DNA from 2 places in the Brevibacterium sp. CFH 10365 genome. Region 1 is predicted to be linked to the other one. Evidence: predicted binding sites of a transcription regulator. Region 1 holds the regulator's gene; the other holds the start of a gene.
What was found. Region 1 encodes LexA, which represses DNA repair genes until DNA is damaged. Its sites were predicted from a motif close to TCGAACANNTGTTCGA; they were not measured.

Region 1 (11,624 bases):
GATGGCCTCGAGCCTGGTCTGCGAATCGTGCGGCTTCCTGTTGTAGAGGAACGAGGGGGACTCCGGCACCAAGAAGACGACGAGCAGGAGTGAGAAGACGGCCAGCGCACCGCCGAGGACGAACACCGACCGCCAGCCGGAACTCGCGATGAGTGCGACCATGACGGATCCTCCGACAGCCGCACCGATTCCGTATCCCGCGGCATAGATGCTGATGACCAGTCCGCGACGCTTGCGCGACGAGTATTCGGCCGAGATGACGTTGGTGGCGACCAGAATGCCTCCGATGCCCAGGCCCGTGACGATGCGCCACAGGCCGAGCTGATTCGCCGACGTCGCGGTCGCGGACATGAAGAGGCCGATCGCATTGACGATGATGGCGATCATGATCATGTTTCTGCGCCCGATCCGGTCTGCCACCGGGCCGAGGACCAGAGCACCGACGGCCATACCGAAGAGCGCTGCACTCATGACCAGGCCGAGGGCCGTCCCGGAGAGTCCGAATTCCTCGGTCACCTGGTTGGAGGAAAAGGAGATGGCCAGGACGTCGTAGCCGTCAAGGGCGTTGAGGAATGTGCAGATCGCGACGATCAGCCATTGGTAGAAGGACATCGGCGAGTTGTCGATGCGGGTACGTAGATCCACGAGCAGTCTCCGTCTTTGTGAGGCCTGGTGAAGAGCAGGAACGTCGCTCCGATGCGACTTCCCTATGCAGAGTCCCTATTGAGATAGTGAAAGCGGGTTGCCGGTCACGCTAGCAAAGCCCGGGTCCCAGGGCAATGGTTCGCCGGCGGAGTTCGCGCCGGTGGAGTGAATTCACAATTACCTATGGACATAGGCAAATACCTATGTTTATAGTGATTAACGGAACCCATGGAAGTGTTCATGAAAGGCGGCCCCGTGGTCACAGCAACCGGAACCCAGATCGTCGACGACTACTCCCTCGAAATGACGGGCAAGGATGTCGGAAAGCTGCGTGACGCTGCTCATGCCATTCCCTCAGGCACACGCATCAACGTCACCTTCCTCGGCAACGAGGACCTGCGGATGCGGGTCGAAGCCGCGGAAGCGGTCCGCGAGCTGGGCTTCGTGCCGGTGCCGCACATCTCCGCTCGCCGGCTGAAGTCCCAGACCGAACTGGAAGACTTCCTCGGCGAACTTCAGCAGGTCGGTGCTTCGGAGCATGTATTCGTCATCGGGGGAGACCCGAGGGAACCGGAAGGACCCTACGCCGATTCGCTGTCGGTCATCGACACCGGACTGCTGCCGAACTTTGGAGTGACCGAGGTCGGCATCGCCGGATACCCGGAAGGCCACCCCGATATCGCAACGAGCGACCTGTGGTCTCATCTGGAGGCAAAGACTCAGTCCCTGAAAGACCAGGGACTCGAACGTGTGGTCCTCACCCAGTTCGCTTTCGATGCCGATCGGGTCAGCGAATGGGTCAAGGAGACCCGGGAGCATGGAATCGAATCCCTCGTCCGCATCGGAACTCCCGGCCCTGCCGGAATCAAGCGGCTGCTCGGATATGCGGGCCGATTCGGTGTCGGGACGAGCGCCTCGATCGTCAAGAAGTACGGTTTCTCGCTCACCAATCTTCTCGGCACTGCCGGTCCCGGCAAGTTTCTCACCGAGCTGGCTGACGACATCGACCCCGGTTCGACGAGAGACGATGTCAAGGTGCATTTCTACACCTTCGGCGGTCTGCTCAACACGGCACAATGGGTCAGCGACTTCTCGGCCGGACGGTGAAGACATGACCATCATCCAGTGACCGCAACGACAAATCAGAACAGAGAGGTTCACATCTCATGACCGACAATCTCCAGCAGCTCCTCGACACCGCCAATCCGGTCGACCTGCTCCGCAATTCCCAGATCGGGTCCTACATCTACCCGGTGGTTCCCGCCGACTTCAGCAATTGGATCAAGGAACAGCGGGCTTGGCGTGAGACGGCTGTCCTCTACGACCAGTCGCACCACATGGACAACGTGTTCCTGCGCGGCTCTGGTGCCATCAGACTCATCTCCGACACGGCCATCAACTCGACGGCGAAGTTCGCGGTGAACAAGGCCAAGCAGTACGTTCCCACGACGGCCTCTGGCCATGTCATCGGCGACGGCATCCTCTTCCACGAAGCCGAAGACGAGTACGTCTATGTCGGGCGCGCTCCGGCTTCGAACTGGCTGCTCTACCACGGTGAGACCGGTGGTTACTCGAATCTCGACATCGAGATCGATCGTCGTTCGCCCTCTCGCCCGTACGGCGACGCGGTCTCCCGCCGGTATTACCGATTCCAGATCCAGGGCCCGAATGCGTGGAGCATCATCGAGAAGCTCAATGGCGGCCCGCTCGAGAAGCTCGGATTCTTCAACATGTCGACGATGTCGATCGCCGGCCGGCAGGTCCGCACACTGCGACACGGAATGGCCGGAGCACCGGGCCTCGAGGTCTGGGGCCCGTACGAAGACCACCACCTGATCCGCGACGCCATCGTCGAGGCGGGAGCCGAGTTCGGCCTTCTGCCGGTCGGGTCTCGCGCCTACCCGTCGAACACTCTGGAGTCCGGTTGGATCCCCTCCCCGCTGCCCGCGATCTACACGGGTGAGGAAGAACGCGGATTCCGTGAATGGCTCGGTGTCGACAGCTACGAGGCGACCGGGACCCTGGCCGGATCGTTCGTCTCGGAGAACATCGAAGACTACTATCTGACTCCGTGGGAGCTCGGCTACGGTTCCTTCGTCAAGTTCGACCATGATTTCATCGGCCGCAGCGCCCTGGAGAACATGGATCCGGCGCAGCAGCGCCGGAAGGTCACGCTGGCCTGGGACGCCGACGACCTCGGCCAGGTATTGTCGTCGCCGCTCAACGTCGACGGCCCCAACTTCAAGTACTTCGATCTGCCTCTTGCCAACTACGGTTCGGCGAACTACGACGCGGTCATCGACGCCGAGGGCAACACGGTCGGGTTCTCGATGTTCACCGGATACTCGGCCAACGAGCGTCGCGGACTGTCACTGGCTGTGGTCGATCCCGAAGTTCCCGAAGGCGCGGAGCTCAAGGTCGTGTGGGGCGAACCGGACGGCGGGACGACCAAGGCATCGGTCGAGCCGCACGAGCAGACCGAAGTCCGTGCCGTCGTCAGTCCCGTCCCGTACTCGACGGTCGCACGTCAGACGTACAAGGGCGGCTGGCGGACCGGCTATACGAACTGACACCGCTATCCTGAAAGGGCCCGGACTTCGGTCCGGGCCCTCTTGGCGTTCGACTGTAGGGAGATCCAGACCAATGAGCCTACGCAGTGCTCTCCTCGTGCTCTTGCGGATTGCACCGATGTCCGGCTACGAGCTGCAGAAGCAGTTCTCGCACTCCGTGGGATACGTCTGGCATGCTCCCGACTCCCAGATCTATCCCGAGCTGAGGAAGATGGCCGCGGAGGGACTCGTCGAGCCCGAAGAGCAGACGCGGGGGAGCGTGGCCACCAGGCGGGTGTATCACGTGACAGACGCGGGTGAGGAGAGCTTCGCCGAATGGATGCGCACTCCGCTGAAGTATCAGCGCACGCGAGACGCCGCGCATCTCAAAGCCTCGTACCTGGAGTCAGCCGATCACGAGACCCGAATCGCCTTCCTGGGCGATCACATCGCTCATTGGACGTCTGAACTGAAGTGCTGGCAAGACGAAATCGAGAAGATCGACACTCTGACCACGCCCATGCTCAACCGGCGTTTGGAAGTGACCCGCCCCGAGGACCGAGAGAAGACGATCGCCTTCAAACGGTTCGCCTATGAGGGGTTGGCCGAGAAGGCACGAACCGAGATCGCCTGGGCGAAGAAGGGCCTCGAGCTGGCGAAGAGGTTCGGTCCCTGACCAGAGACTGTATCGAGCCACCGGCGCCCACCGATAGGATGGAGTCATGAGCACTCCGGATACCCCGTTCGCAGCATGGGCCGATGCCGCCTTCGTCAAGGGACACGGCACGCAGAACGACTTCGTCCTGATCTCCGACGACGACAGCAAGCTGGAGATGCATCCCGAAGCCGTCGCCACGCTCGCCGACAGGCGGGCCGGGCTCGGCGCCGACGGGATCATCCGCATCGTCCGTTCCGCAGCCAGCGGCATCCCGGGGGCCGCCGAACAGGCCGAAGCCGGAGCCGAATGGTTCATGGACTACTACAACAATGACGGCAGCCTGTCCGAGATGTGCGGCAACGGTGTCCGTGTCTTCGCTCACGCGCTCGTCACCAGCGGTCGCGTCTCTGCTGATGCCCGTGACATCCTCGTCGGCACCCGTGACGGCATCAAGACGGTGCGCACGACCCTCAACCCGGCTCTCGGCGTCCAGACCGGCGACGACGTCGTCGGTACGGGAGTGTCAGGACCGGGCTCGCCCGGCGATGCCTGGTACACGATCGACATGGGCGACTGGTCGCTCGACCCATCGAGCTCCGTGCTCGTGGACACCGGCGGCATCGAGGTCGCCCGCCCCGGCCTGCGCGTGTCCACCGGCAACCCCCACACCGTCGTCGCCCTGGCCGAGAACGCTGAGCTCGCAGCCGCCGACCTGCGCGATGCCCCACTCCTCGACCCTGTCCCGCCGCAGGGATCCAACATCGAATACATCGTCATGGAACCGGCCCGATCCGATGTGGCCGGGGGAGAAGGCGCTCTGCGCATGCGCGTGTTCGAACGCGGAGTCGGAGAGACCCGGTCCTGCGGAACGGGTGCCTGCGCGGCGGCGATCGCAGCCCATCACTGGGCCGGGGAGAAGTCACCTCTGCAATGGCGAGTCGATGTGCCCGGCGGTCAGCTGCGCATCGAAATCGAACCCGATGTCGAGGGCACGAGCGGACGCGTCAGCCTCGCCGGCCCCGCGGTCCTCGTCGCCAGCGGCACGATCAGCTGAGTCGGTCGCGCCTCAGCCGCGCTCGACCGTGAGCACGCGGAAACCCTTCGACGAGCCCGTGCGCACGACCTCGAAGTCGTCGCCGAGCATCCCGGCGATCCACTTCTGCAGGGAATCGGCGCCGAGGTTCTTCGACACGACCAGGTCCGCGCGGCCGCCCGGGGCCAGGCGCGGCAGCCACATCTCCAACAGTTCGTGCAGCGCTTCCTTGCCGATGCGGATCGGCGGGTTCGACCGGATCGCGGCGAACTGCACCTCGTCGGGAACATCAGCGGCGGTGACCGTGCGAATCGATTCGAGACCCAGCCTGCGCGCATTCGCCGCCGTGGTCTCCAATGAGCGGGAGTTGACGTCGAGTGCCCACACCCGCACATCCACCTCGGCGTCCTGGGCATCCAGGGCCGTGTGCAGGGCGATCGGCCCCCACCCACAGCCGAGGTCGAGGATATCGCCGGCCGGCGGCTGCGGCAGATGACGCAGGAGCACAGCGGTGCCGAGGTCGAGGCGAGTGGGCGAGAACGTGCCTGATACGGTTTCGACGGTGACGGCGCGGCCGGCCAACTCGAGGTTCAATTCCCGCGACTTGGCCTCGCTGCTCGGCGATTCGGTGAAATAGTGCTCTGACACCGTTTCAGTGTAGACGGCTGTGGGATAATTGACGGACACCACCGTCGGTGCGCATCGCCGCGACCGGTGCGAAGCATGACGACGTCCGCACGAGAAGTCCCGTGCGGACGGCAGAGAACAAAGGAATGAATGACGTCTGAAGACAAAGAGCGTCGCAAAGCGATGCTCGACCGTGTGCTCTCCCGAGGTGCCCAAGCCCTCGATGATCACGACACCACCCCCGAGGACGACCAGTTCGACCTCGCCGAGCGTGCCGCCCTCACCCGGGTGGCCGGACTCTCCACCGAACTCGAAGACATCACCGAGGTCGAATACCGTCAGGTCCGCCTCGAACGCGTCGTCCTCGCGGGCATCTGGAACACCACCCAGGCCGAAGCCGAGAACTCGATCCGAGAACTCGCGGCGCTGGCCGAAACCGCCGGCTCCGAGGTCCTCGACGCGCTCATCCAACGCCGCGACAAGCCGGATCCGGGCACCTACCTCGGCAAAGGCAAGGCCGCCGAGCTCGCCGAGGTCGTCGCCTCCGTCGGCGCCGACACCGTGATCATCGACTCCGAACTCGCTCCCAGCCAGAGGCGCGGACTCGAGGACGTCATCAAGGTCAAGGTCGTCGACCGCGTCGCGCTCATCCTCGACATCTTCGCCCAGCACGCGAAATCCCGCGAAGGCAAGGCCCAGGTCGAACTCGCCCAACTCGAATACCTCCTGCCGCGTCTGCGCGGTTGGGGTGAGTCACTGTCCCGCCAGGCCGGTGGCCGGGTCGCCGGCGGTGCCGGGATCGGCTCCCGCGGGCCTGGTGAGACGAAGATCGAGCTCGACCGCCGCCGCATCCGCGCCCGGATGTCGAAGCTGCGCCGCGAGATCAACGCCATGGCACCGTCGCGGGAGACGAAGCGGAAGAACCGCGCCCGCCACCACGTGCCGTCCGTCGCGATCGTCGGGTACACGAACGCGGGCAAATCCTCCCTGCTCAACCTGCTCACCGACGCCGAGGTGATGGTGCAGAACGCCCTGTTCGCCACTCTCGACCCGACCGTCCGTCAGGCCAAGACCGCCGACGGCATCGTCTTCACCTACACGGATACCGTCGGTTTCGTCCGCAACCTGCCACACCAGCTCGTCGAAGCCTTCCGCTCGACCCTGGAGGAGGCCGCCGGTTCGGATCTGCTCCTCCACGTCGTCGACGCCTCCCACCCGGATCCGCACGGGCAGATCCAGGCCGTGCGCGACGTCCTGGGGGAGGTCGAGACCGGGGACATCCCCGAACTGCTCGTGTTCAACAAGGCCGATATCGCCGAGGAGGCCGTGATCACCGGGCTGCGCGCGGAGTATCCCGATGCGCAGTTCGTCTCCGCCGTGTCGAAGGAAGGCATCGATGACCTCATCGAGGCCATCGAGGACCGACTGCCGGTCCCGGACATCGACATGACCGTGCTCATTCCCTACGAACGCGGTGACCTCGTGTCGAAGATCTACGCCCTCGGCACGGTCGAACACGAATCGCACGGCGCAGAAGGCACCAGCCTGCAGGCGAAGGTGCCGACCGAACTCGTCGACGAACTGCGCGAATTCCAACGTCCGGACCTGGTCATCGACGAGTGAAGGCTGTCGACAACCTCCTCGAATCCGCTGTCGGCGCCATCGGCGGGTCGCCACGAGGAGGCCAGCAGGAGATGGCCCAGGCGGTCGCCTCGGCGGTGGACAAGGGAATCCACCTGCTCGTGCAGGCGGGAACCGGCACCGGCAAATCCCTGGCCTACCTCGTGCCGGCGGCCGAGTACGTCACTCGCACCGGCGGAAAGGTCGTCGTGTCCACGGCGACCCTGGCCCTGCAGACGCAGATCATCCACCGCGACCTGCCGCGACTGTTCAAGGCCGTGAAGAAGGACCTCGATCCGCTGCCCAGGGCGGCTCTGCTCAAGGGGCGGCGGAACTATGTATGCAAGCACAAGCTCGCCGGCGGGTATCCCGACGAAGGAGAGGGAATGCTCTTCGACCTCGGCGCCGACGCCGAGGCGGGACGCAAACCCACCGAACGCTCCGGGCTGGGCGAGGAGATCCAACGGATCCGCACCTGGGAGAAGACCACCGACACGGGCGACCGGGACGACCTCATGCCCGGTGTCAGTGATCGTGCCTGGTCACAGGTATCGGTGAACGCCTTCGACTGCCTCGGTTCGAACTGTCCGCTGTTCACCGAATGCTTCGCCGAGCTGGCGCGGAACAAGGCCGCCGAGGCCGATATCGTCGTGACGAACCATGCCCTGCTGGCCATCGACGCCTTCGGAGAATCGAACGTTCTGCCCGAACACGATGTCATCATCATCGACGAGGCCCACGAGCTCAAGGACCGGGTGACCAGCGCCCTGTCCGGTCAGATCAACACGAGCATGCTCTCGGCGGCGACGAGTTCGGTCCGGAAACACACCACCGTCCAAGACGGGGTCGTCTCCCTGCTCGATTCCGCTGCGGCAGCACTCGAACGCGCACAGAAATCGGTGCCCGAGGGGCTCATCCTGCATATGAGCGAGGCACTCGGACTGGCCATGGCGCAGATCCGTGATTCCGCACGCCAGATCATCAACGACATCGGCGGCAAGACCGAGGACGCCGATGCCGGTCGGCAGATGGCCAAGGCCCGCTGTCAGGAGATCTTCGAACTCGCCGAGCGCTTCTGCGACCCGGGCAAGAACGATGTCATCTGGCTCTCGCGCTCGACCTTCAGGGAGAAGGAGACGACGAACCTCGTCGTCGCTCCCCTGAGTGTTGCCGGCACCATGCGCAACGGCATCTTCGAAGAATCCACGGTCGTGGCCACCTCGGCGACCCTGTCCCTGGGCGGGAACTTCGACGCGGTCGCAGCTTCGTTGGGGCTCTTCGGCCCCGATGCCCCGAAGTGGGACAGCCTCGATGTCGGATCGCCCTTCGACTATGGGAAGCAGGGCATCCTCTACGTCGCCTCCCACCTGCCCAAGCCCGGACGCAGCGGGCTGAGCGAGGAGGCGCTGACGGAGCTCGAGGAACTCGTCGAGGCGTCGAACGGCGGAGCGCTGGGACTGTTCTCCTCCCGCGCTGCGGCGAACGCGGCGGCCGAACACCTGCGGAAGAAACTCGATCTCCCGATCCTGCTGCAAGGTGATGACGGACTGCCCGCGCTGGTCTCCCAGTTCACCGCCGATGATCAGACCTGCCTATTCGGGACCATGTCGCTGTGGCAGGGAGTCGACGTCCCGGGACGCACGAACCGCCTGGTCATCATCGACCGTCTGCCGTTCCCACGCCCCGACGATCCGCTCATGCAGGCTCGAGCACGCGATGCCGACCAGCGCGGAGTCAACGGGTTCATGGCCGTGTCGGCCACCCACGCTGCATTGCGTCTGGCTCAGGGAGCCGGCCGACTCATCCGTTCCACTGGTGACAGGGGGGTGGTCGCCGTGCTCGACTCGCGGCTGCGCTCGGCCCGGTACGCCGGTTTCCTGGTCAACTCGATGCCGAGGATGTGGCCGACGACGAACTCCGGTCTCGTGCGCAAGAGCCTGGCACGGCTGGCCGAGACCGACGAAGGATGACACAAAGGCCCGCGACCGAATCGGTCGCGGGCCTTTGCATTTCGGCAGCGGAGAGCCGACAGAGGGTCAGAGGCGGCGGACGACTGCGACGACGAGGCCCATGATCTGCGCGTAGGTGCCGTCGATGGGCTCGTAGTTCTCGTTCTGCGGCATCAGCCACTGCTGACCGGCCTTGCGCTTGAGCGTCTTCACCGTGGCCTCGCCGTCGAGCAGTGCTGCGACGATCTGACCGTTGTCAGCGGTGTGCTGCTTGCGCACGACCACCCAGTCGTCGTGGCAGATGGCGGCTTCGATCATCGAATCGCCGACGACCTTGAGCAGGAACATGTCACCGGAGCCGACCACCTGGGTCGGCAGCGAGAAGACATCGTCGACTTCCTGTTCGGCCAGGATCGGTCCACCGGCGGCGATGCGGCCGACGACCGGAACCTGGACCGTGTTGTTGGACAGCTCCTCGTACTTCGCGCGCTCGGCCTCTTCCTCTTCGAACGGATTGACCACTTCGATGGCACGCGGGCGCTTCGGGTCGCGACGGACATAGCCGAGGCGCTCGAGCTGGGAGAGCTGGTGGGCGACGCTCGAGAGGGAAGCCAGTCCTGCGGCCCTGCCGATCTCGCGCATGCTCGGCGGGTAGCCGTTGGTGACGACCGCGCGTTCGATGGTTTCGAGCACGAGACGCTGACGAGGAGTCAGGCGGAAATCGCCCTCACCGGTCGATCCCTCGGGGATCTGGACCACGTCGTCGTCATCGCTGCGAGCGGCAGCGATCTCGCTGGCAACATCTTCGTTGCGAGGCCTGCCTCTGCCTCGTTTGTTCTGAACCATTGCTCGTTCCCCTTCGTTCTATTCCCTGCCGCTGAACGCCGTGATCTCCGCTTCGGAGATTCTCGTGTCAGTGCCGACTGAGATGGTTCTGACAGATCAATCAACAACGCTGGTTCTCTCTCATTGTCGCATAGATGTTCGAGTCGGACTGGACATTTGTTCGATTGGCATGTTGAATAGAACAGACGTTCTACCGATTACTGGTGGAATCGTACGAATGAAAGAGGTAATGCGATGTCTGCACAGAACACCGAGCTGCGCCTGACCACTCGTGGACGCCAGGCTGTGCGCCTTCTCCGGACCCTGCTCGTCGCTCTCGTCGTCATCGGCGGAGCGCTCCTCCTCGCCACCCAGTCGTTCTCTGCCGCTGCTGTCGCCGAATCGGAGACGGAGAGCGTCGGCATCGATGCCGACGCCGTTGTCGTCGGTGAAGGCGAATCGCTGTGGACCGTGGCTTCGAATCTCGGCCTCGACCGCGACACCCGCGATGTCGTGGCTGATATCGCCGAGATCAATCACCTGGACACCCCGACCGTCCACCCCGGCCAGACCCTCGACGTCCCCGTCCGCTGAGGGCCGGCCGGATCCGGCCGCCTCGGCGAGTCTCGTGGCCCGACCCGCCGCCCGGGCGGCGTGGGCCTCTCGGTAGAATGATCGCCGTGGGAAACATCGAATCTCTGCCAGTGCGGTCCGACCTCGTCGGCCTCAAGCCCTACGGGGCTCCGCACCTCAATGTGCCGGTCCAGCTCAACGTCAACGAGAACGCCTATCCGCTTCCGGACGTCGTCGCCGACAGCATGCGCGCCGCCGTCGATGATCACTTCTCCGGACTCAACCGGTATCCCGACCGCGAATTCACCGCTCTGCGCGAACACCTCGTGACCTACCTGGACGGAGTGAACGAACGCGCCGGAGACACCGTCGAACTCGACCCCTCCATGATCTGGGCAGCCAATGGTTCGAACGAAGTGCTCAGCCATATCGTGCAGGCCTTCGGCGGGCCCGGGCGGACCGTCCTCGGGTTCACCCCCTCCTATTCGATGCACCCGCTCATCACCACGGGCACCGGAGCCGAATGGCAGCACGTCGAACGCAAGGACGACTTCACTCTCGATGCCGACACGGTCGCCGCCGAGGTGGCCCGTGCGAATCCGGACATCGTCTTCCTCTGCACTCCGAACAACCCGACCGGCACCTCGATCGGACTCGACGTCATCGAGGCCGCCTACGACAACTGTTCGGGAATCGTCATCGTCGACGAGGCATACGCGGAGTTCTCCCGCCCTGCCAAGTCCTCGGCGATGACTCTGCTGGACGGTCGGCCCCGCCTCGTCGTCTCCCGCACCATGAGCAAGGCCTTCGCCTGCGCCGGACTGCGGCTGGGCTACGCCATCGCCGCCCCCGAGCTCATCGACGTCCTCCGCCTCGTCCGCCTGCCCTACCACCTGTCCGAGGTCACCCAGGTCCTCGCCTGCACCGCACTCGAACACGCTGAGCTGCTGCTGGGCAACGTCGACCGGCTCATCGACTCACGCAACCGGATGGCAAGCCACCTCGCAGAGGCCGGGTTCACCGTCCACGACAGCGATTCGAACTTCCTCCTCTTCGGCAACATCTCCTCACCGGCCGATCTGTGGCAGAAGCTGCTCGATCGTGGAGTCCTCATCCGCGATATCGGCATCACCGGCCACGCCCGC
Region 2 (11,624 bases), on a different contig from region 1:
TGCTTCTTGAGGGAGTCGCGGGCGGTCTGCACGACGGCCGGATCTGAGGAGCGGAGGTCGGCGACCATGTGCACGCGGCGGGGGACGACGATCGGCGAGTTCGGTTCGACGACGTGTTGGCCGACCGAGGACACGAGAGCTTCGTCCTCGAACTCGTTCACCACCTCGGCGACGGCGAGGACGACCTTCGCGGCCGCGACGAGCGCATCGTGACGATCGGCCATGGCTGTGGCGCCGGTGTGGGACTGTTCGCCGAGGACGTCGATGTCGAGCTTCTGCGTGTACCAGCTGGATTCGACGACACCGATGTCCGTGGCTTCACGCTCGAGGATGCGGCCCTGTTCGATGTGGATCTCGGCGTAGGAGATCGCCTCGGGCGGGGTGTCGGTGCCGGCGTAGCCGATGGCGTCTAGCGCCTCGGCGACGGAGGTGTCTTCGAGGTCGGTGACGGCGAGCATCTCGTCGAGGTCGAAGAGTCCGGCGTAGACGGAGCTGCCCATGATCGACGGGGCGAAACGGCCGCCCTCTTCGTTGAACCAGTTGACGACGGCGAGGTTGAAGGTGGGTGGGAGCCCGGATTCTGCGAGGTCCTCTTTCACACGCAGGGCCGCGAAGAGGGCGGCGATGACGCCGTAGGCGCCGTCGAAGCGGCCGCCGAGCGGCTGTGAATCGAGGTGGGAGCCAATGAGGACGTAAGGGGCATCGGGAACGAACTCGAGGCACGCGAACATATTCCCGATGGCGTCCACGCGCACGTCGAAGCCCTTGTCGGTCGCCCAGCCGCGCATCCAGTCACGCGTCTGTTTGTCCTCCGCCGTCAGTGCCTGACGGTCGACGCCGTTGCTGTCCGTGGCGCCGATGGTGGCGACGAAGTGGAAGTCGGTGAGGAAGGCTGCGTCGGAAGACGGGGCTGCGTCGGAGGACGGGGCTGCCTGATGGTTCATTGCTGATCGCTTCTCTCTGGTGGGTTGGGTGTGGATGGGCTGGCGGCGGCCTCTGCTGTCATCGCGCACTCACCCCAGCCTGCCGCGGGTCTCGGGCAGACGGGTGACGAAGATGAGGACGAGGCACACGGCTGCGGCCGCGGCCATGTAGTAGCCGGGTGCGGTGTTGACGCCGGTGATGTCGACGAGCCACGTGCCCACGAACGGCGCGGTTCCGCCGAGCACCGCGTAGGAGATGTTGTAGCTGATGGCCGCCGAGGTGAATCGCGTCTTCGTCGAAAAGCGCTCACAGAAGAAGGTGTAGCAGCCGCCGCCGTAGCAACAGAGCGCGAGGACGAAGATCGTCTGCCCGAGGAATGCCAGCCCCATGTGTCCGCTGGTCACAAGCCCGAATGCCGGCACCGAGGTGACCGCGAGCAGAATCGCACCCGCGATGAGCATGGGCCGACGTCCGAACCGGTCACCGAGGTGGCCGGCGATGGGCAGGAAGATCGTGTAGCTGGCCATGGCGATCGCGTTGGTCAGCAGCGACTGTTCGCGGCTGAGGTCGCCGGTGGTCTGGATGTAGGTGACGAAGTAGGCCGAGAGCATGTAGAAGCCGAGCGCGGTGACGCCGAGGACGAAGAAGACCTGGAGCATGCCGACCCAGTTCTCGCGGAAGGAGTCGCGGATCGGGCTGAATTCCTTGGGCCGTTCGGCGGCTGTCTTCTTGAACAGCTCGGATTCGTCGGTCTTCGTCCGGATCCACAGACCGACCGCCGACAGCGGCAGGGCCAGAAGGAACGGCACTCGCCAGCCCCAAGAGTCGAAGGCAGCGTCGCTCATCACGGTCGACAGCAGGAGGATGAGGCCGCCGGCGAACACCGAGGGCAGAGCCGTCGCGGCCAGAGTGATGTTGATCCACAGTCCGCGCTTGGTCACGGGGGCGTGTTCGTAGACGAATGAGGGCCCGCCCACGGATTCGCCGCCTGCGGAGAAGCCCTGGCCGAGTCGGGCGAGGATGAGCAGGATCGGGGCGAACCAGCCGATCGTGTCGAACCCGGGGAGGATGCCGATGAGTGCGGTGCAGGCTCCGACGAGGAAGATCGTGATGGTCAGAGTCTGGCGTCTGCCCACTTTGTCGCCGAGTGCTCCGAAGAACAGACCGCCGAGGGGGCGCATGACGAAGGCGACGCCGAAGGTCGCGAAGATGACCAGCAGACCGGTGATCCGATCGCCGTCGGGGAAGAAGTATTCGGACAGGATGACGGCCGAGAGCCCGTAGAGCGTGAAGTCGTAGAACTCGACGAACTGGCCGATGCTGCCGCCGAGAAGCACCTTCCGCTGCATCTTCGTCGATCGGCCGTGACCGTCGGTTGCCGGCGCGTGGTCCTGGCCGGTGATGGGAGTGGACATCAAAGCTCCTTTGCTCTGTCACCCTGTCGGGGCTGTCACCCTGGTGGGCGTGTCACCCTGGGGGACTGTCACCCTGGTGGCGGATGCATCACTGTCTGTCCCAGTGATGCCTGCCATTCATTCTCATCAGCGAATCGGGATCGGTCCAACAGATACTTTCTAACATTGTCATCAAATGAATCAATGGCAGAGGCTCAGGCTGTCTTCCGCTCCGCGTCTGCCGCTCAGGTCGGCCTCCGCCCCGCCCCCGCCGGTCAGGCCGACCTCAGCCACGCGCCTGCCGCTCAGACAACCCGCGCCTACCGCTTCGACGGACCGCACATGCAGGTCAATTCCGAGGCATCACCCTTTCGAAGCAGCACCCAACACCTCTCTGCTGACTTCGCAGAAGGCTTTCCCGCGCCGGCTCAAACGGACGCCATTGGGCCAGATCACGGCAAGATCGATGCTCGGGAAGTCGTCGAGCAGGGGAACATCGACCGTCTGCAGACCGATATAGGTACCCGATGACACGCTTTGGCTCAGCAGCGAGTACCCGTGCCCCATCGCCACGAACGACCGCAACGTCTCATAGCCGGAGAACGAGTGCCGAATCTTCGGCACAACCCCGGCGATGCGGAACAGCTCGTCGTAGTACTGCCTGGTGAACGGCAGATCGAGCTGAATGTAGTCTTCTGCGGCAAGCTCACGCAGGTGCACCGGCTTCGGCTTCCCACCCCTGGCAAAGCGATGATTGCGGGACACCAGAACGTGGGGTACGACGACGTCGAGAAGGAAGGTGTCGAATCGCCCCGTCGGACCGAGCATGTACGTCAGCGCCAGATCGCAATCGCCTGCCGTGACGGCTTTCTGCAGGTCCTCCAGATCGGCCTCGAGGTACGTCACCTGCACGTCGGGGAACCGCTTCGCGAACTCGTCGTGGATCAGCGGCAGCCGAGTCGGCGCAATCGGCGAGAACACGCCGACGGTCAGACTCCCACTCAGCGACCGGGACAGCCCCTGCGCGGTCTCGCCGAGCGCTTCAGAGGCCTCGAGGAAGCCGGTCACTTCGGCAAGGAAGCGCTTCCCTGCCGGGGAGAGCACGACAGACCGGTTCTTCTGCCGGATGGACAGGTCCAGTCCGATCGACCGCTCGAGCTGAGCCATCGCCGTCGAAATCGCCGACTGGGTGACGTTGAGCTGCTTCGCCGCCTCGGTCATGTTTTCCCGCCGGGCGACCTCCTGGAAGTACCGCAGCTGCACGAGTGTGAAATCGAGTCCCATAGCCCCTCATCTTCCCACCCACAATTGCCCTGCCTGCAGACGCAATCCCGCCGAGGCGGTCCCGCCGAGACGAGGAGGCCCTACCGGGGCCGCTCCGCCGCAGAGAATCCGCTCTCCGGCTCAATCGGCACCGATCCATGTCAGTGCCGACGAGTAGAGTCGAGGTCAAATCAACCCTGAAACAAGCATTCGCCGCCGGCAACATCTCAAACACCGACTATGCCAGTTCAAATCGAATTATTTTCGAAGTTTCTATTGTTTTATCCAGATTGACTGTCTACAATACGAATAAGAGACCTTCAACGACGAACGGAACTCGACAGCGATGACCTTCACCCCCGACCGCAAGCGACGCAAGTCAGGAAAGCGCGACCGTCGTGCCGCCGCTGACTCGCGCAGCGGAGCGAGCAGAAGGCCGCCGATCAATTCGAACCCTGCGGATCTCCCCGACCTCCTGCCGCGCGCTGCTCAAGAATCCGCGGACAATGCATCCGGGCAGCCCGAAGTCGAGTCACCGCACCCTGCATCTCTGGCGGAACAGCTCAAGGCAGCCGGACTCGACCTCAGCGGCCACTACCTCGCCGAGATGTTCGACGCCCTTGACCCTGTGTCGACCGACGATTCTGCGTCGACCGACGATCCTGTATCGACCGACGGACCCCTGCCGACCGACGGCAAAGAATCGCGCGAAGATACGTCGGCTCCCGCCGCCGAACAACCAACCGAAGCCGTCGAACCAGCGATTTCCGCCGAGGCTGAACCGAACGCACAGACGGATTCGACTGCACAGTTCGAATCGAATGAGCAGACCAGCACAACCACTCAGCCCGAAACCGTCGGGCCCGCGAACCCGACCACCGCAGGCGGCCACAGCACAGTTCCCGTTGCTGCTCAGCCCGAGGCTGGAGGCGATTCTCGGCGACCCGCCTCGCAGCACCCGATCCTCACCGACGCGGCTTGGAACGACCTTGCCGCCAGCGCTCCCGAGATCACTGATTCGATCGCTTCGCTGAACGGACTGGTCGGAGCGCTTCGGGCATTCGACCGGCCGATGGGGCCGAGCGAGGCCCTGCAGGTCATCGATGGTGCGGAGGCTCTGCGTCGGCTCAGCGAATCCCTGTCCACTTTGGCGCTGGCCGTCTACGAACGCGTCGGCACGCCCACAGACAGTGGCGCCAAGTCGACCAAGGCGCTCATCCAGGAACGCCTCAATCTCTCGGGGCGAGAAGCGAATCGCCGGGCAAGGCTCGCAGAGAATCTCGGTGGACGTGTCGCACTCGATGGCCAACCGCTCGAGCCCGAACACCCGCTCGTTGCCGAGCAGCTCCACCTCGGCACCCTGCCGGCCGAGCATCTCACTGTCATCGAAGACTGCCTCAAGGCGCTGCCCGCATGGGTGGACCAGGAGACGAAATCCCGGGCGGAAGCCGACCTCGTGAAGTACGCGGCGTCGGTGACCGTCAGCGAGCTCCGCGACATCTTCCGTCAGATGCTCGCTCTCATCGACCCCGACGGTGTGGAGCCGCTCGACCCCAGCGATCGCTCCGCCTACTTCGTCACCGCCCGCCCCAAACGCAACGGCGATTGGAGGCTGGAGGGCGTCCTCGATCCCGTAGCGGGATCCGAGCTTCATGGGCTGCTGACATCGCGGATTCAATCCGCCAAAGACAACACATCGAACACAGCGGGAGCAGAGCCCACGAACGCCGAGGCGGCCTCCGCCGACGGCGAAGACGTTCCAGCAATCGTCCCGAACGCCGGACCCGGTCAGGCTCCCGGCGAGGAACGGTTCGAACCGATCGACGCTGTACTCACCGGAGACCGTTTCGACGCACCCCCGTGGGCCGTCGTCGAGGCTGCCGGTGAGACCGAGGCCGATACCGCAGATTCCCCGGCCGACCGCTCCATTCCTGCCGGTCACGGTGTCCGCGCCGACGGTGCGACCGTTGATCTCATGAGCGAGCAGCCCGGGGCGAGGGTCTGGATCTACGAACGTTTTGCCACCCTCATCTCGCGCATCAGCATGAAAGAAGCCGCCAAGGGTTCGCCTTATGCTCTCGTCGTCACAGCCAAGGCGTCTGATATCGCCGACGGCACCGGCGAAGCCACCACAGGTTCCGGCGACCGCTTCCCGATGAGCGACATCACCCGTCGCGGCCTCAACGGCACGGTCTTCTTCCACTTGATGGACGAAAAGGCTCGCACGGTGGAAGTCCGCACGGATCAGCGTTTCGCCAACAAGAAGCAGACCGCGATCGTCACCGCCCGAGATCGCGGATGCGTGTTCCCCGGCTGCGACGCACCAGCGGGATGGTGCGACGTGAACCATGTCGCGCCGCACGCCAGGGGCGGTGAGACCGATATCAACAACATGTGCCTGCTCTGCAGCTTCCACCACCACCTCATGGACCGCTCCGACTGGGAAGTCCGCATGCTCGCTGATGGACGGCCGGCCTGGCGACCGCCGGAGAGCATCGACCCCGCTCGCGCTCTCATCCTGCACTCACGGTTCATCACCGACGACATCATCGACGGTCTCTTCGGCACGTAGCTCTGCTCGGTCGCTCAATGGCACCGTTGTGTCTTCATCCCGGCGTGAGCGCGCAGGGCACAATCCGCGCCCACACCCATAATCGGCGTCCGCACCGCAGTCTGACTCCACGACCGCCGCCCTGCCGACCACATTTGATCCATGTTTCAGGACGCGAGCAGATGCACGAGACGCGAAATGACGCAGACGCGCACGAAGCCTGTGCGAAATATGGCCAGTCGGCCTCACAACGCGAGCCCGCACACCGTCACCGAAAAGGATCCGTGATTTCGCGCAGTTCGATGAGCAGCCGGCGCAGCGTGTCGAATGATTCGTCCCCGAGGTGGTTCGACCATTCTTCCTCGACCTCGGCCTCCGACCGACGGGCGACAGCGATGACCTCATATCCTCGGTCGGTGATGGTGATGAGCTTGGCGCGGCCGTCCTCGGGGTCACGCGAACGCCGCAGGTAGCCTGCCGCGATGAGTTCGTCGACGAGGTAGGCAGCACTCTGTTTCGTCAGCTGCGCGGACTCGGCGAGTTCGGTCAGTCGTGAGCCTTCCGGGTTCACTCGCTCGAACAACCTCGCCTGCGACAGGGTGATGGTGTGCCCGGCGGCTTCGACGGCGGCCATCGACCGCATCTCCACCTGCCGGTAGGCGAGGAAGGCGAGCATCCCGAGGCCCGGCTGCCCGCTCGGACGCGACTGCCCACTCTGATGTGGCTGTCCGCTCGGACGCGACAGCGCACTTGAACCCGATTGCGCGCTCTTCCCATCCATCAGCATTCCCCCACCGCTCGAAATAGCTCTTGTGCCGCTTCACTGCGGCTCCTATAATAGTCAGACTATCTGACTATTATTGTTCGTTCCACCGCCCTCACCGATCACGAATAACTACTCGAAATCCGAAACGGGCCGTCCCCGCAGACGGGCGTTCCGGCGCAGACTCGGCGTCCCACACCGACGCGCTGTCCCACACAGACGCGTCGCCCCACACAGACCGGCCATCCCGCACCGACACGCCATCTCACACAGACGCGTCAACCCGCACAGAAGAACAGAAGTAACGCTCTTCACAGAGGAGAAAGCATCATGGACGATGCACTGTGGTCCACTGTCGAAGCCGAACGCCTCAGCCTGGCCGAGACACTCGACCCACTCACACCCGAGCAGTGGGCGACTCAGTCCCTGTGCTCCGAATGGAGCGTCCGGGACGTGGCAGCACACTTGGCCATGACACCGACCGCTCCTACATTGGGACAGATCGCCGTCGGCCTCCTGCGCTCCCGCGGCGACCTCTGGGCCTTCGGCCGAGACATCGCCCGAGACTACGCCCAACGAGCGACCGACAAGATCGTCGCCGAACTCCGCCGCACCGCCGCCTCCCGACACCTGCCGCCGCTGACCGATCCGGACAACGCCCTCCTCGACATCATCGTCCACGGACAGGACATCACACGGCCGCTGGGAATCGACCGTCCAATCCCCACCAGCGCGGGCCTCACCGCCCTCGACCGCGCCTAGTCGATGGGCTGGCCCTTCCACGCACAGCGACGCCTGCGCGGAATCCGGCTCACCGCCACGGACGCGGAGCTCGCCGTCGGATCGGGAGCACCGGTCGAGGGCCGCCTCGGCGATCTGCTCCTGCTCGTCACCGGTCGCACCGAGGCCGCGCTGCCGCACCTGTCCGGACCGGGAATCTCTCTGCTCAACTCACCACCTATCCCAAGGAAATGTTCATCATGATCGCCATCGTCACCGTGCTCGGGGCCTTCGGGCTCGGTTACCTGCTCCGCTCGCGGCTGGCCGCCCACCTCAGCTATGCCGTCGCCTACCTCTGGGCATTCGTCTTCCAGACTCTGTACCTGCTTCTGGCCAGTTTCGATGAAGCCGATGACCCGGTCTTCGCCCCGGGATCGTTCCCTCTGGAGTACGGGCTGGTCACCCTCGGGATCCTCATCATCGGCTTCGCACTGATCGAGGTCGGCCACCGGCTGCGGGCCCGACTGCGCCACCGCCGGAGCATCCGCGCGGAAGAGACGACTGACGGCGGACTGGCGGCTGCATAAGGGATTCTCAGGCGGGTGCAAATAGACTGGCCTCATGCCTGCAGTTCCCACGAGCGCGCTCCTCGCCGAGACCACCCTTCCGCACGACATCTCGGCGACGATCCCCAGCCCATCCGTTTCGAGCTTCCAACTCGGACCGCTGACGATCCACTTCTACGCGCTGTGCATCCTCGTGGGCATCATCATCGCGATCGTACTGACCAACCGCCGCCTGACCAAGCGCGGCGTCGAGGACTGGCAGGTCCTCGACATCGCGACCCTGGCCGTGCCGATGGCCATCGTCTTCGCCCGCATCTACCACGTCATCACGCATTACACCGACTACTTCGGCCCCGGCCGCAACCCTTGGAATCCGTTCGAACCCGGATCCGTGTGGGCGATCTGGGAGGGCGGCATCGCCATCTTCGGCTCCCTCATCGGCGGCACCCTCGGCGCGTGGATCATGTGCCGCAGACTCGGCCTCAGACTCACCACCCTGCTCGACGCACTGGCGCCGGGCCTCATCCTCGCCCAAGCCTGCGGCCGCTTCGGCAACTGGTTCAACCAGGAGCTGTTCGGCCTGCCCACCACCCTGCCCTGGGGGCTTGAGATCGATCCCGGCAATCCGGCCATTCCGCTGGGCACTCCTCCCGGCACCCTGTTCCACCCGACGTTCCTCTACGAGGTCATCTGGAACAGTCTCGGCGCTCTCGTCCTGCTCTACCTCGGCCGGCACATCTTCTTCCAGTGGGGACGCCTGTTCGCCGTCTACCTCATGTGGTACGGCGCCGGTCGCATCGTGTGGGAATCCATCCGAGTCGACCCGAGCTTCGTCATCCTCGGCCTGCGCACGAACGTGTGGGGCGCGATCGGCGCCGTCGCCCTCGGAGTGGCGATCATGCTCATCCAGTGGAAACGCCACCCCGAACCCGAGGAATCACCGTTCATCCCCGGCCGCGAACCCCAGCCCGCGAAGGACTGAACGAACCCCTCGCCGAGGCGGCTCTCCCCTTCGCGCAATCGTTCACTCCCAGCCGAGGCGGCTCCCCCGCTCGCGGAAGCATTCACCCCCAACCGTGAAAACTCTCTCCCACCCGGGATGCGTTTCCATGTAAATCTACTGTCAAGTAACATAGTTCGCATGCACTTCCTACGCATGCTCCTGCACCTGCTCAGATCCCGGCGACGTTCTGCACGCGACATCTGGGACACGTATTCCCTCCCCATGCGCGTTCACCTGGGCGAGATCGACATCTTCATGCATCTCAACAACGGCAAGTACTTCTCGATCATGGATCTGGGGCGACTCGACATGATGGTGCGCAGCGGAGCATGGCAGGCGATGCGGGACCGCGGATGGACCGGCGTCGTCAGCGCCGAGACCATCAGCTTCCGCAAGTCGCTGAAACTCTGGCAGAGCTACAGCCTCGAGACCAAGGTCTGCGGGGTCGACGAGCGCACAGTGTTCTTCGAACAGCGCATGGTCGTCGACGGAGACATCTTTGCCCGGGCCTTCGTCGCCACACGCCTGATCTCCGAGAACGGCCCGCTCACCAGGGACGACCTCGTGGATGCATTCGGGATGCCGGAGAACGAACCCGAACTTCCTGACTGGATCCACGACTGGCGCCGTCACAACTCGCTGCCGAGCACTCGGCGACCTGCGTGGCACAGCTGGTCATAGCCGAGCCAGAGGCCAGGCTCGGCTGGGCTCTGTCGGCCATGCCCGGGCTCCCGTCCCCCGCGGTGCCCGGCTGGATACGGGTCCGGATCGGACAGAGGCCCGCCACACGAGCTACTCGCCCACAGCGATCCACTCCTTGAGGCGGCCGAGCCCGGTCGTGATCGCGGCTTCGTCGATGCCCGAATAGGCCAGACGAATATAGGAGCGGTCCTCCCCCGACTGCGGTGAACCGAAGTGCTCACGCGTGCAGAATGAGACTCCCGTATTGTGCAGGGCTTCGGTGGAGAAGTCGGCCAGGGTCGCGATCCCCTTCGCTTCCATCGCCTCGGTGACATCGGGGAAGACATAGAACGTCGACCCGGGAGTCGCCACGCTCATCCCGGGAATCTCATTGATGAGACGGCAGGTGGCATCGCGACGTTTGCGCAGCACCTCCAACATCTGGCCGACCGGTCCCTGCGGTCCGCGCAGCGCAGCGATCCCCGCCCACTGCACATACTGGTTCGTGCAGGATTCGTCGTTCGTGTTCATGGTCGAGATCGCTTCGGCGACCTCTTTCGGCGCCACCGCACAGCCGAGCCGCGAACCGGTCATCGCGTACTTCTTCGAGAACGTGTAGAGGATGACGGTGCGCTCGCGCATACCCGGCAGAGCGGCGATCGACTGAGAACGGCCCTTATAGCGCATCTCGAAGTACGCTTCGTCGGAGAGCACCCACAGGTCGAATTCCTGCGCGATCGCGGCAATGGCCTCACGCTCGCCCGGAGTGGATTCGGCGGAGATCGGGTTCTGCAGATCGTTGTAGATGATGGCCGTGGTGTTCTCATCGATCGACGCCCGCAAGTGATCGAGGTCGATGGCGAAGCCGTCAGAGGTCGGCACATACCGGTACGGCAGCGCCGTGCCGCCGAGGTACTCGATCTGGGACTCGTAGATCGGAAATCCCGGGTTCGGGTAGAGCACGCCTTCACCGGGGTTCATCACCGCTTGGAGGAATTTCGTGATCACGGGTTTGCCTCCGGTGGTCACGACCACCTCGGCGGGATCGATCGTCATTCCGCGCCGGTAGCCGATGTCATCGGCGAGCGCCTCCCGCAGTTCAGGGATGCCCGGTCCGGGGCAGTAGCCGGTCTTGCCGTCGGCGATGGCCTGCTCGAGCGCTTCGACGATATGACCGCCCATGGGGAAGTTGAGGTCGCCGAGGTGGAACGGGAACACCTCGTTGCCCTGTGCCTTCCACTCGGCGGCGGCTTGGGCCACACGGAACGCGGTCTCGGTGCCGAGGTTGTCCAGGCGGTGAGCAGTCTTCATTTCGGCTCCTTCATATAGGCGGTCGCGATGCCAGTACTCGGCCCGACTCGTCACGGTTCACTCACGATAGAACACCAGGACTGGAAATGTCAGTGGCTTCGGCGTCCCGGACCCGGCCCCAGCCCCGGCCGAGACGGTGCCGGAGCCGTGGCGGCCACGGGCGTCCCAGCCCGTGCGGGACGGCACCGGGCCTTCGCACGTCGACCGCTGCCTCAGCCGGCTGCCGACGCACTGCGTCCGGCCAGCAGACACCACAGGCCGATGACGAGGAATACCGGAGCGCCGAGGATCCCGCACCAGAAGCTCGGCGCGGCAGTCTCGCGCGGCAGGACGAAGGCCAGGACTGCGATGAGCGTCAGCAGCACTCCCGCCAAGTGGAGGACGGGCTGCCCGAACACAACGGCGAGCGCGAAGAAGTGGACGCCGACGATCGCGAGGATGAGCGGGG

Region 2: a site for LexA is predicted at 3,780-3,795, ahead of FHG09_RS01210 (HNH endonuclease signature motif containing protein). Genes of this name have one in related genera too.

The regions. Positions count from the first base shown of each region.
Region 1 is NZ_VIGO01000006.1:299,120-310,743, forward strand. It holds gene FHG09_RS14135 (MFS transporter) at 1-645, opposite strand, end outside; gene FHG09_RS14140 (methylenetetrahydrofolate reductase) at 901-1,752, shown strand; gene ligM (vanillate/3-O-methylgallate O-demethylase) at 1,812-3,215, shown strand; gene FHG09_RS14150 (PadR family transcriptional regulator) at 3,289-3,870, shown strand; gene dapF (diaminopimelate epimerase) at 3,917-4,906, shown strand; gene FHG09_RS14160 (class I SAM-dependent methyltransferase) at 4,919-5,533, opposite strand; gene hflX (GTPase HflX) at 5,663-7,135, shown strand; gene FHG09_RS14170 (ATP-dependent DNA helicase) at 7,132-9,102, shown strand; gene lexA (transcriptional repressor LexA) at 9,169-9,927, opposite strand; gene FHG09_RS14180 (LysM peptidoglycan-binding domain-containing protein) at 10,162-10,500, shown strand; gene FHG09_RS14185 (histidinol-phosphate transaminase) at 10,587-11,624, shown strand, end outside.
Region 2 is NZ_VIGO01000001.1:293,507-305,130, forward strand. It holds gene FHG09_RS01195 (M20 family metallo-hydrolase) at 1-944, opposite strand, end outside; gene FHG09_RS01200 (MFS transporter) at 1,014-2,339, opposite strand; gene FHG09_RS01205 (LysR family transcriptional regulator) at 2,682-3,602, opposite strand; gene FHG09_RS01210 (HNH endonuclease signature motif containing protein) at 3,928-6,153, shown strand; gene FHG09_RS01215 (MarR family winged helix-turn-helix transcriptional regulator) at 6,401-6,808, opposite strand; gene FHG09_RS01220 (maleylpyruvate isomerase family mycothiol-dependent enzyme) at 7,226-7,657, shown strand; gene FHG09_RS19905 (hypothetical protein) at 7,661-7,879, shown strand; gene FHG09_RS01225 (hypothetical protein) at 7,876-8,202, shown strand; gene lgt (prolipoprotein diacylglyceryl transferase) at 8,237-9,163, shown strand; gene FHG09_RS01235 (acyl-CoA thioesterase) at 9,323-9,865, shown strand; gene FHG09_RS01240 (pyridoxal phosphate-dependent aminotransferase) at 9,977-11,176, opposite strand; gene FHG09_RS01245 (hypothetical protein) at 11,389-11,624, opposite strand, start outside.